4 regions of the Rahnella sp. RcJ3 genome follow, and region 3 is predicted to be linked to each of the others. Evidence: predicted binding sites of a transcription regulator. Region 3 holds the regulator's gene; each other region holds the start of a gene.

Region 1 (3,204 bases), on a different contig from region 3:
TTGAACAGGACCTGGCAAAAAGTTATCCCATGATGCGTCTGGTGCAGGGCGACGTGGGATCAGGTAAAACGCTGGTAGCCGCCCTCGCCGCACTTTGCGCTATTGCTCAGGGCCAACAGGTCGGATTAATGGCGCCGACAGAATTGCTGGCCGAACAGCATGCCAATAATTTCCGTCAGTGGTTTGAGCCACTGGGTATTCAGGTCGGCTGGCTGGCGGGCAAACAAAAGGGTAAAGCCCGGCAGGCACAGCAGGATGCGATCGCCAGCGGACAGGTGTCGATGGTGGTGGGAACGCACGCTATCTTCCAGGAACAGGTTTTGTTCTCGTCACTGTCGCTGGTCATTATCGATGAACAGCACCGTTTCGGTGTGCATCAGCGTCTGGCGTTGTGGGAAAAAGGTCTGCAACAGGGCTTCCATCCACATCAGTTGATCATGACCGCCACGCCGATCCCACGCACACTGGCAATGACGGCTTACGCTGATCTTGATACCTCTGTGATCGACGAACTCCCGCCAGGCCGCACGCCGGTGACTACTGTCGCCATTCCGGACACCCGCCGCAGTGATATTATCAGCCGCGTCAAAAGTGCCTGCGAGCAGGAAAATCGTCAGGCTTATTGGGTGTGTACGCTGATTGAAGAATCGGAAATGCTGGAAGCGCAGGCCGCTGAAGCCACATGGGAAGGCCTGAAGGAGGCACTCCCGGCGCTGAATATTGGACTGGTTCACGGTCGTATGAAAGCCCAGGAAAAGCAGGCCGTTATGCAGGCATTCAAACAGGGTGAAGTGCAGCTTCTGGTGGCAACGACTGTCATTGAAGTCGGCGTTGACGTACCGAATGCCAGCCTGATGATTATCGAAAACCCGGAGCGTTTAGGGCTGGCGCAGTTGCACCAGTTACGTGGGCGCGTTGGACGTGGTGCCGTTGCTTCTCACTGTGTACTGCTCTACAAAACGCCGCTCAGCAAAACAGCGCAGAAACGTTTGCAGGTTTTACGCGACAGCAACGATGGCTTCGTTATCGCACAGCAGGATTTGGAAATCCGCGGGCCGGGTGAACTACTGGGCACGCGCCAGACCGGCAGCGCTGAATTTAAAGTCGCTGATTTATTACGTGATCAGGCGATGATCCCGGATGTACAGCGCATTGCGCGTTATCTGCAGCAACAATTCCCTGATCATGCCAAAGCCCTGATTGAGCGCTGGCTGCCAGAAAGAGTCCGTTACACCAACGCCTGATCTCTCTTTTCGCTCATTAACTTCATCAAATCATTATTAAAAATGATGTTTTGTTTCCAACATATTCTCTTCTCTTTTCCCTATTGTGCCCCCAAAACCACTCTCCGCACTGGTTATTTGATAACCTTCACAGAGTGGGGAAAAGCCGGTAACCGGTTTCACCTTCCGTCACTACACTGATGATAATTAAGGCAACCCTGTCTGATGTCCTCAACATAAGGCCAAATCATCATGAGTATCAGCCAATCCCTCTTCACTTTTATAGAACAGAAAATCAGCCCCTTCGCCGCACGATTATCCTCACAGCGACATGTCATGGCAGTGCGTGATGGCTTCATCTCAGCAATGCCCTTTATGATTGTTGGTTCGTTTTTACTGGTTTTTGTTCACCCGCCATTTTCGCCCGAATCTTCATGGGGCTTCGCCAGAAGCTGGCTGGCGCTCTCGGCAAAATATGAAGTGCAGATCCTGACGCCGTTCAATATGACGATGGGCATTATGTCCATCTACATCTCGGCATCGATTGCCTACAATCTGGCAAGAAGTTACAAGCTAGACCCGTTCATGACCGCAATGCTGGCGCTGATGTCTTTCCTGCTGGTCGCAGCACCGCAGATTGATGAAAAGATGTCGACGGCGGCGCTGGGCGGCGTGGGGATCTTTACGGCTATTCTGGTGGCGATTTATGTCACCGAACTGACGCGGTTATTGAAAAAATACAATATCGGTATCCGTTTACCCGAACAGGTACCTTCAAACATTAAGCATTCGTTTGATTTGCTGATCCCGATTGTGGCCGTGGTGATTACACTTTTCCCACTGAGCTTACTGGTCCAGTCAGGGTTTGATATGTTGCTGCCACAGGCGATTATGGCGCTGTTCGAACCCCTGATTTCTGCCGCAGACTCGCTGCCTGCTGTACTTCTCGCCGTGCTGATTTGCCACCTGTTGTGGTTCGCCGGCATTCATGGCTCGGCCATTGTATCTGGCATGTTGCAGGCTTTTTGGTTAACCAATCTCGGGCTGAATCAGACAGATCTCGCTGCCGGTTTACCCATGACGCACATCATGACCGAGGCATTCTGGAATTTCCTGATCGTGATTGGCGGGTCCGGCGCGACAATGGGACTGGTCCTGCTGTTTTGTCGCAGTAAGTCAGCGCATCTGCGCACCATGGGGAAACTCAGTCTGGTGCCAAGCTGTTTCAATATCAATGAGCCGGTGATTTTTGGCACACCTATCGTCATGAATCCGGTATTTTTCATCCCCTTCCTGCTGGCACCGATGGTCAATGCCGTTATCGCCTATCTGGCCGTATCGACGGATCTGCTCCCGCATATGATTTCACTGGTCCCCTGGACATCGCCGGCACCGATCGGGGCGGCCTGGGCGATGGGCTGGGATTTCAAAGTGTCGGTTCTGGTTATCCTGCTGATGGCACTGTCGATGGTAATTTATTATCCATTCTTCAAAGTCTACGAGAAGCAGTTACTGACGCAGGAAAAAGCCGCTGAGGCCGAACAGGTGTTCACTGAGAAGGCGGACGCGGCACAATAAACCCGACGGGAAGGAATCGTCAGGCACAGAAGCGATGTTTCTGTGCCTGTTTTTTTAGCTGATAGCCGGGAATACAGGCAGCATCAGATAGAGTTTAATCACAATCGCATTGGCGATATCGATGAAGAATGCGCCCACCATCGGCACCACCAGAAACGCCAGATGCGAAGGGCCAAACTGGTTGGTGATCGCCTGCATATTGGCAATGGCCGTCGGGGTGGCACCCAGCCCGAAACCACAGTGTCCTGCCGCCAACACCGCCGCATCGTAGTTTTTCCCCATCACGCGATAAGTCACGAAAATCGCGTAAAGCGCCATCGCGAGGGCTTGAACGATAAGAATTGCCATCATCGGCAAGGCAAGTGCCGCCATCTCCCACAACTTAAGGCTCATCAATGCCATG
Region 2 (3,204 bases), on a different contig from region 3:
GATCCCCTTTTTTCAGCCCCGGCAGTTTGGTTTCTTCCAGATACGCCAGAATGTAGAAGGAATTTTTCTTCACCAGCGCCACGGCAGTCGAACCCCGGTTAATGTAGTTGCCCGGATGAACGGTCAGGTTAGTCACCCAGCCATCAGCAGGTGCGACAACCACGGTACGTTCCAGATCCAGCACCGCCAGATCCCGTGCAGCCTGCGCTTTCGCCAGCTGATGTTCAGCGGTTTGCAGCACGTTATTGGCCTGATCGATTTCTTCCTGCGACATGGCCTGTACGCCCAGTTTCACACGACGTCCGGCCTCGCGCTTTTTCTCAGAAGCCAGCGCCTGGTAATACGCGACGTCAGCACTCGCTTCGTCCAGCGCCTGCTGGTAACGCGGCTGGTCAATTTTGAACAGTACCTGGCCTTTTTTCACCAGTTGGTTATCCGTCACCGGCACATCGGTAATCAGACCGGTGACATCGGGCGCGATGGACACAACGTCAGCGGTAAACTTGGCATCACGGGTCCATGGAGATTCTGTATAGAACGCCCAGGCTTTGAAGATTGCGATGACAGCCAGCACGACAAGAATCAACGTTATTGTGTAACGTATTATTTTTATGGAGAAATTTTTCACAACGCCCTCAGACGAACATGCAGGAGATCAGGTAGAAAAGACAGCAGTACAACGCTGTGTTGAACAATGCCGGGTGCCAGACAAAATCATAAATTCCGGTGGGTTGCAATATGCGCCGCAGCAGGAAAAACACCACCAGCGCCAACAATATTTCAAAAAACACCGGAGGAAACGACAATCCGAAAATCACCATTACCGGAAGCAAACTCATCAAAAATTCCTTACATTATTACGACGGACAAACACATATCGTCCCGCGCACGCATTATTCGTTATTTTAGGCAACGGCACGCGACCCCGGAGAAAATAATTCAACGGGAGCAGAGCAATGAAGCTGCAGAGTTGCCAGGGAAGTGTGCGAAGGTAAGCATGATGTCAGGAAAACTGAAACCTGAGCTTTATCGCCCGGAAGGGTATATTAGCGTGCTTATTATCAACAGATCAACGTTCTGTGATCTAAATCACTTTTAAGCCAGAGTTAACAATGGACCGATTAAAACGCATGTCGATCTTTGCTCAGGTCGTGGAAAGCGGCTCCTTCACGGCGGCCGCACGACGCCTCGACATGAGCGTTTCTGCCATCAGCCAGACGATTTCAAAGCTGGAAAATGACTTACAAATCAAATTACTAAACCGTAGCACCCGCAGCATCGGTCTGACAGAAGCCGGTAAACTTTATTATCAGGGTTGCCGGAAAATGTTGCACGACGTACGTGAAGTGCATGAACAATTGTATGCCTTCAACAACACCCCGACCGGAACATTACGCATCGGCAGTTCATCGACGATGGCACAAAATGTTCTTGCCGCGATGACTGCGGAAATGCTCACCGAATACCCCGGTCTGACGGTGAATCTGGTGACTGGCATTCCGGCACCGGACCTGATCGCTGACGGACTGGACGTGGTGATCCGCGTCGGCGCGTTGCAGGATTCCAGCCTGTTCTGCACCCGCTTAGGCTCAATGCCGATGGTGGTGTGTGCGGCGCGCAGTTATCTGGCACAACACGGCACGCCGGAGAAACCCGCCGATATGGTGAATTTCTCCTGGCTGGAATACAGCGTCCGCCCGGACAGTGAATTCGAACTGATCGCCCCCGAAGGTGTTTCAACGCGTATTACACCGCAAGGCCGCTTCGTAACTAACGATTCGCAGACCATGATCCGCTGGCTGAAAGCCGGTGTCGGTATCGCGTATGTTCCGCTGATGTGGGTGATTGAGGAGATTAATGCCGGTGAGGTGGAGATTCTGTTCAGGCGCTATCAGTCCGATCCGCGCCCGGTTTACGCGCTGTATACTGAAAAGGACAAACTGCCGCTGAAAGTGCAGGTCTGTATTGATTATCTGACGGATTATTTCAAACGGGTAAGCAAGGTGTATCAGGGATACCGGCAGGGCAAGAAAGTGACTCAGTGGAATTGAGTTCGTATCAAACCAAAAACCCACCTGACCTCCCCTTGTGAAAGGGGAGGGATAACACCGAAATAATCTTCTGCTACGCAGTGCCGCCGACGGTGAGATTATCCAGTTTCAGGGTAGGCTGACCGACCCCGACCGGCAGGCTCTGGCCTTCTTTACCACACACACCGACGCCTTTATCGAGCGCCAGATCGTTGCCGACCATGGAAATCTGTTGCATCGCTTCAATGCCCGAGCCGATCAGCGTCGCGCCTTTCACCGGTTTGGTGATGCGGCCTTTTTCGATCAGATAAGCTTCGGAGGTAGAGAACACGAATTTACCCGAAGTAATATCCACCTGACCGCCGCCGAAGTTTGGCGCATACAGGCCAAATTCTACGCTACTGATAATGTCTTCCGGCGTTGATTTCCCGGCCAGCATATAGGTGTTGGTCATACGCGGCATCGGCAGATGTGCGTAAGATTCGCGGCGGCCGTTACCGGTCGGCGCAACGCCCATCAGGCGCGCATTCAGTTTGTCTTGCATGTAGCCTTTCAGCACGCCGTTTTCGATCAGCACGTTGTACTGCCCCGGCACACCTTCGTCGTCAATCGCCAGCGAACCGCGCAGGCCCGGCAGGGTGCCGTCGTCCACTACGGTACACAGTTCAGAAGCCACCCGTTTGCCCATCTGACCGCTAAATACAGAGGTTCCGCGACGGTTGAAGTCACCTTCCAGACCGTGGCCTACCGCCTCATGTAACAGCACGCCTGGCCAGCCTGCGCCCAGCACCACCGGCATGCCACCTGCCGGGGCGGCGACTGCCGTCAGATTCAGCAACGCCATACGCACGGCATCACGGGCAAAAGCTTCCGCACGCACTTCACCGTTAACGGTTTCGAGGAAGTAGTCATAACCAACACGACCGCCGCCGCCACTTGAGCCACGCTCACGACGTCCATCCTGTTCAACCAGAACGCTCACGGACAGACGCACCAGAGGGCGAATGTCTGCCGCCAGCGTGCCGTCGGTGGCTGCCACCAGGATGTTTTCATACACGCCGGTGATGCTGGCACTGACTTCCTGCACGCGCTTATCGGCCGCACGGGCAATTTTGTCGACGCGGTGTAGCAGTTCGATTTTTGCTTCGCGTGACAGGCTTTGCAGCGGATCCAG
Region 3 (3,204 bases):
ACAGACGGGCAATGCGGCTGAAATGGTAATAACAAAACTGACCTACCGGATTGTCCGGGTTGCGCGCGGCGATTTTCTCCAGCGCGGTCAGCTCATTGGCCATCGTAAAGCGCCCGGATAAACGGTGATAAAGAATATCGTCGGCAATCACCCGAAGACGGGTGGAAATCACCTGTGCATTTCGGCGGATAACCGCTTCGGCATGGCTTTCCTCCACCAGTTTCTGCACTTCTTCCGGCTGATGCAGGCTCACTGTAATGTGCTCCTGCAAATCGAGCGCCACCTGAAAACGCTGAAACAGCCGCTTATGGTGATGATGATGTCCGTGCTGGGGCAACATGTGTAATTGCTGATAAAGCAGGGCAATCAGGTCGATAACCTGCTGCTGGCGGGCTAGCAGTGGGGGTAACGCGGTTTCGGGATCGGTGTGTTGCGTCAGCAGGCTGTACTTGGCTTCGAAATAATCCGCGAGTTGCAGATAGAGCTGGCTGAGTGTTTCGCGCATCGGCTGTTCTTCCGAAATACGAAACCACGCCCAGTTAAACAATCCGTACCAGGCTGTGCCAGCGGCGAACAACACCGGGGCCTGCCACATCGGGCGCACGCCCACCATACTCAGCGTGAAGATAGTCGCCACCAGCGCACCGGGCAGCAGGCGCGCATGCAGCGGGCTGATTTCACCGGTGACGCCGAGCAGTAACGCCAGCGACAGCATGATCAGCGGCAGCGGTATATGCCAGCTTTCGAGCATCAGTTGCAGCAGAAGGCTGCTCACGGCAAAGAGTGAACCGCCGACGAGCAGGCGTTTGAAAAAGCGTTTATGCGGGGTATCCAGACCGGCGATGTTACAACAGGCCGGGCAGAGGGAAAACAGCAGGCCCATTTGCAAATTGCCAAACAGCCAGCAAATGCCAACAGGTAAGCACAACACCAGCGTCTGGCGCAGCGCGTAGTTCACTTCAGGATGGTAAAACAGTCTTCGCCATAGCGTCATGGGTAAAGCTTAGCCCATAAAAAAGGCGCGACAGTGTTTTGCCGCGCCAATTTTTGAGGGATTAACGTGTGCCGTAAACGACAATCGTTTTACCGTGTGCGGAGATCAGGCTTTGATCTTCCAGCATTTTGAGAATGCGTCCGACTGTTTCACGTGAACAACCGACGATTTGGCCAATTTCCTGGCGGGTAATCTTGATTTGCATCCCGTCCGGATGGGTCATTGCATCAGGCTGTTTAGCCAGATTGAGCAAGGTTTGAGCGATACGACCGGTAACGTCAAGGAAGGCAAGGTTGCCGACTTTCTCTGACGTCACTTGCAGACGGTTGGCCATCTGCGCGGAGAGACGCATCAGAATATCCGGGTTAACCTGAATCAGCTGGCGGAATTTTTTATATGAAATTTCAGCCACTTCACAGGCAGTTTTAGCACGTACCCAGGCACTGCGTTCCTGACCTTCTTCGAAGAGTCCCAGCTCACCGATGAAGTCACCTTGGTTAAGGTAGGACAGTATCATTTCCTTGCCTTCTTCATCTTTAATCAGGACAGCAACTGACCCTTTCACGATGTAGTAAAGCGTTTCGGCTTTTTCACCCTGGTGAATCAGCGTACTTTTAGAAGGATACTTATGTATATGACAGTGAGACAGGAACCATTCAAGAGTCGGGTCTGTTTGTGGCTTGCCGAGAACCATTTGCTATTATCCTCTGTTGTTATCGCTGCCCAAAATCACAGGGCTCAGAGTTCCCTGTACGGCACTTCAAATCCAAAGCGCCCTTTCAGCATATAACTCTCCAGAAATGCTGCAAGCGGATGTCGGAGTGCAACAGCCTGTTTATTGCTGTCATCACCGTGGGTTCTGTACTTAAACCGCAAAAACCGTCACCGCAATTTACTGGAAAGTATGTTTCGGCTTTGTTTGTAGCACAGGTTTGAGATGCTGTCTTCTGTTGTCTCGCTTCAGCATGATGGCGATCGGGTTACGTTGCCAGATTTTAGGTGAAAGGGTACTCTGAGAGCAGATTTCGACAAGTTTATTCACCGGGAGAATAGTTCATGCATGCACGTGTCAAATGGGTTGAAGGACTGACATTTTTAGGTGAGTCTGCATCGGGTCATCAGATTTCAATGGATGGAAACGCGGGTGATAAAGCCCCAAGCCCGATGGAAATGTTACTGATGTCCGCAGGGGGGTGTAGTGCAATCGACGTGGTGTCAATTTTGCAAAAAGGTCGTAATGACGTGCGTGATTGTGAAGTGAAGCTGACCTCACAACGCCGCGAAGAAGCGCCGCGTCTGTTCACTCACATCAATCTGCATTTTATCGTCACCGGTAAGGATCTGACCGATAAGATTGTTGAACGTGCGGTCAGCCTGTCTGCCGAAAAATACTGTTCTGTGTCTCTGATGCTGGGGAAAGCAGCCACAATCACCCACAGCTTTGAAGTGATTGCAGCCGAATAAAGTTTACTCGATCTTCTTGCCTTCCATCAGGCGCTGCACCAGCGGCGCCATGATCAGCTCCATCGCCAGCCCCATTTTGCCGCCCGGCACCACCAGTGTTTTGATGTGCGAGATAAACGACCCTTGCAGCATGGCCAGCAGATACGGGAAATCGATGTCATCCAGTCCCTGAAAATGAATCACCACAAAGCTTTCATCCAGTGACGGAATGGCTTTGGCGGCAAACGGGTTCGAGGTGTCGATGGTGGGTACCCGCTGGAAATTGATGTGTGTGCGGGAAAACTGCGGCGTAATGTAATTGATATAGTCATCCATCGAACGCACGACGGAATCCATCACCGCTTCACGGGAATGCCCGCGCTCGCCGGTATCGCGCACCAGTTTCTGGATCCATTCGAGGTTGACGATAGGCACTACGCCGACCAGCAGGTCGACCTGCGCGGCAACGTCAATTTTGTCCGCCACCACACCACCGTGTAACCCTTCGTAAAACAAAATATCCGTCGGTTCCGGCAACGCCTGCCACGGCGTAAAGGTACCCGGCACCTGATTGTAGGGAACGGCTTCGTCATAAGTATGCAGATACTTACGTGAACGGCCAGTGCCTGTTTTACCGTATTCGATAAAGCTTTTTTCCAGCAAACCAAAGTCATTGGCTTCCGGCCCGAAGTAGCTGATATGACGTCCCAGATCGCGCGCCTTGCGTATTGCCGCATCCATTTCAGGACGGGTGAAATGATGAAAAC
Region 4 (3,204 bases), on a different contig from region 3:
TCGTTAAGGATGATCCCACCCCATTTGATTTACCCCGTGCACAACAAAACAAGGTTCTGCGTCACACCAGGTAATCACATACTGTTATTCCTAACCTTAACAATATTATTTTCTTATTCGCCTGACGGCGATAGAAAGCCCTTCGCAGTTAAGCGCCTGAATTCAATTAATGAGAAGAAGAGATGAAGGTTTGTTTTGCTGAACCGGCAGACTCAACAAAAGACTATGTAATGTCGCCAGCACAATGCCCGGCTTTCTTTTCGCAGAAAGCGGATGAGGATAATTTTGTGGTACGCATTGCGACACGATACTCTCCAAAAACAAATAAAATGGCTTCAATCTTTCTGTCTCTAGCAAGATTCGTTCTCACTCAGAGCATCCCGCTTAACAAAATTCCATTTTTGAAGGCGATTTGAAAATTATCAGAAGCCTGATACAGGCGCCAATAAATTTTGCAAATTTGTTACGCAATTCTCTTTTACTGGTTACAAGCCCGATGAGCCATCCACAAGGAAACATTTGGAAACCTTGTTTAACTCATTGTTTATTGGCATTTTTACGATAATTTTTAGCGCAAAATTAACGTCACTGATTGCATAAGAACTCGCCTGACACAATCCGTTAACATTAAGATGTTTTCAAGGATAAACACCTGTTAACTGCGGTGTTAACACTAATAACATCTCGATACAGCATGCACAAGCCTTACAGAATGATGTGGATAAATTAGCGTCAAAACGGGCAGTAAAGATGCGTATTTAGCTAAAAATTCGCTAAGTTTATTAGAAGAAATGAAGACTTGGTTCGAAAAGAAGAATGAGACGTGGCTTTACGCCACATTTAGGTGCAAACGCGCTTAATTAAGTCATTAGCTGCACTATATTAATGCATCGCATTATAAGGAAAGGTAATAATTATCACGAAAACCCACCCGTGTTTCCGTGATAATTCAGTGACCAGCAGGTTAGAGCAGGCCAGGGAAAATAGCTTTAATCCCTGTCACAATAAATTCGATACCCAGAGACATCAGCAAAAGCCCCATGATACGCGTAATCACGTTAATCCCGGTTTGCCCCAGTAATCGCACCAGCAATGGTGCCGCTCTGAACAGTAACCAGCAACAAAATGCAAAGAAGATAATCGCAAGTGTCAGTCCCAGCAGATTCGGCCAACTGTGATAGCGTGAACTCCATACAATCGTTGAACTGATTGCGCCCGGTCCGGCCATCAGAGGTAGCGCAAGCGGAACCACCCCGACATTTTCACGTATCGCTGTTTCTGATTTTTCCTGCTTGTTCTGTTTGTCCTCGCCCAGTTTCCCGCTGATCATAGACATCGCAATAGTCACCACCAGGATCCCACCCGCAATTCGGAATGAATCAATAGATATACCAAACAGATGTAAAATGGCATCGCCCAGGAAAAGTGCAGTCGACAATATAATGGCAACCGACAGGTTTGCCGTCATATTGGTTTTATTACGCCCCGCTGCCGCCTGATAGCTTGTCATACTGATGAAGACTGGCAAGATCCCCACAGGGTTGACCAGCGCAAACAGCCCGACGAAAAACTTGATATACCCTGAAAAATCTAATAAAGATTGGCTCACGCAGAACTCCGCATAACTATGCCAGTAGATGAAGGTTTTGATGGGCGCTAATGTACTGGAATCCCCGTAAAGGCGCCACGTCGTTTCATAGTTTTTATCACCAGATTTCCGAACAAAGGCAGTGAATACAACTTTTGTTAAAAAACAGATTTTTTATTGATAACTTTAGATACAAAACTGTATTATCCAAGGGAGAATTTGATAACCATTCTCAATATCAAGTTGCTGAAAGGTGTCAGCATCAGTATTTAGTGATCCAGATCAAATTGACGCTGCCTACAAATAGGTAATCTCAGTACATAGTCACTCAGCGTTACATGAAAGATAAAACGTCCAGTGATGAAGGTGATTTATTTAACGTCATCTGCTTTACCCGGTGCTTCACAACTGAAAGCTCTTTGAGCAAATAAAGAGACAAAGACAACACATTGAGAATCTTAGATTTAATTAGTTTCTCACGGTGACTGATAGCAGGTCTATACTAGTCTTTGGCGGATTATTTACTAAAAGAGTTTAACTTTATCAGGAGAGCATTATGGCTGTAACAAATGTCGCTGAACTAAACGCACTCGTTGCTCGGGTCAAGAAGGCACAGCGCGAATATGCCAACTTCAGTCAAGAGCAAGTCGATAAGATTTTCGCTGCCGCCGCCCTGGCTGCTGCCGATTCTCGAATTCTGCTGGCAAAACTGGCTGTTGAAGAATCCGGAATGGGTATCGTCGAAGACAAAGTGATTAAAAACCACTTCGCCTCTGAATATATCTACAATGCCTACAAAGATGAAAAAACTTGTGGCATCCTGGGCCAGGATGACACCTTCGGTACCATCACTATCGCTGAGCCAATTGGTCTGATTTGCGGTATTGTCCCGACTACCAACCCAACTTCTACTGCAATTTTCAAGGCGCTTATCAGCCTGAAAACCCGTAACGGTATTATCTTCTCTCCACATCCACGTGCCAAGAATGCAACGAACAAGGCTGCGGATATCGTTCTGCAAGCGGCCATCGCTGCCGGCGCGCCAAAAGATATCATTGGCTGGATTGATGAACCAAGCGTAGAGCTTTCCAACCAACTGATGCACCACCCGGATCTGAACCTGATTCTGGCAACAGGTGGTCCGGGCATGGTTAAAGCAGCTTATAGCTCCGGTAAACCAGCAATCGGCGTGGGTGCAGGTAATACACCAGTCGTTGTTGATGAAACCGCAGATATCAAACGTGTTGTTGCTTCCGTCCTGATGTCTAAAACCTTCGATAACGGTGTCATCTGTGCCTCTGAGCAGTCCATCATCGTGGTTGATTCAGCTTATAATGCAGTCCGTGAACGTTTCGCTTCTCACGGCGGCTACATGCTGCAGGGTAAAGAACTCAAAGCCGTTTCAGATATCATTCTGAAAAATGGCGGCCTCAACGCCGCTATCGTAGGTCAGCCAGCAGTGAAAATTGCTGAAATGGCTGGCATTAAAGTGCCTGCGAATACTAAAGTGCTCATCGGTGAAGTCACCATTGTTGACGAATCTGAACCGTTTGCGCATGAAAAACTGTCCCCTACCCTCGCTATGTACCGCGCTAAGAATTTCGAAGACGCCGTCG

What was found. The regulator CRP, encoded in region 3, controls carbon source genes, mostly activating them, when cyclic AMP is high. The targets are predictions, from matches to a motif close to ATGTGANNNNNNTCACAT.
Region 1: the regulator CRP is predicted to act here: its motif matches at 1,360-1,377, upstream of DXU84_RS20455 (PTS sugar transporter subunit IIC).
Region 2: the regulator CRP is predicted to act here: its motif matches at 1,078-1,095, upstream of aaeR (HTH-type transcriptional activator AaeR).
Region 4: the regulator CRP is predicted to act here: its motif matches at 1,859-1,876, upstream of DXU84_RS19500 (YchE family NAAT transporter).

What each region holds. Positions count from the first base shown of each region.
Region 1 covers NZ_QSNX01000019.1:24,228-27,431, reverse strand. Annotated here, with positions in the region: gene recG (ATP-dependent DNA helicase RecG) at 1-1,244, shown strand, start outside; gene DXU84_RS20455 (PTS sugar transporter subunit IIC) at 1,476-2,801, shown strand; gene gltS (sodium/glutamate symporter) at 2,856-3,204, opposite strand, start outside.
Region 2 covers NZ_QSNX01000010.1:99,830-103,033, forward strand. Annotated here, with positions in the region: gene aaeA (p-hydroxybenzoic acid efflux pump subunit AaeA) at 1-628, opposite strand, end outside; gene aaeX (p-hydroxybenzoic acid efflux pump operon protein AaeX) at 636-839, opposite strand; gene aaeR (HTH-type transcriptional activator AaeR) at 1,113-2,051, shown strand; gene tldD (metalloprotease TldD) at 2,125-3,204, opposite strand, start outside.
Region 3 covers NZ_QSNX01000014.1:100,634-103,837, forward strand. Annotated here, with positions in the region: gene DXU84_RS18250 (YccS/YhfK family putative transporter) at 1-994, opposite strand, end outside; gene crp (cAMP-activated global transcriptional regulator CRP) at 1,056-1,688, opposite strand; gene DXU84_RS18260 (OsmC family protein) at 2,051-2,458, shown strand; gene DXU84_RS18265 (phosphoribulokinase) at 2,462-3,204, opposite strand, start outside.
Region 4 covers NZ_QSNX01000017.1:10,534-13,737, forward strand. Annotated here, with positions in the region: gene DXU84_RS19500 (YchE family NAAT transporter) at 965-1,609, opposite strand; gene adhE (bifunctional acetaldehyde-CoA/alcohol dehydrogenase) at 2,145-3,204, shown strand, end outside.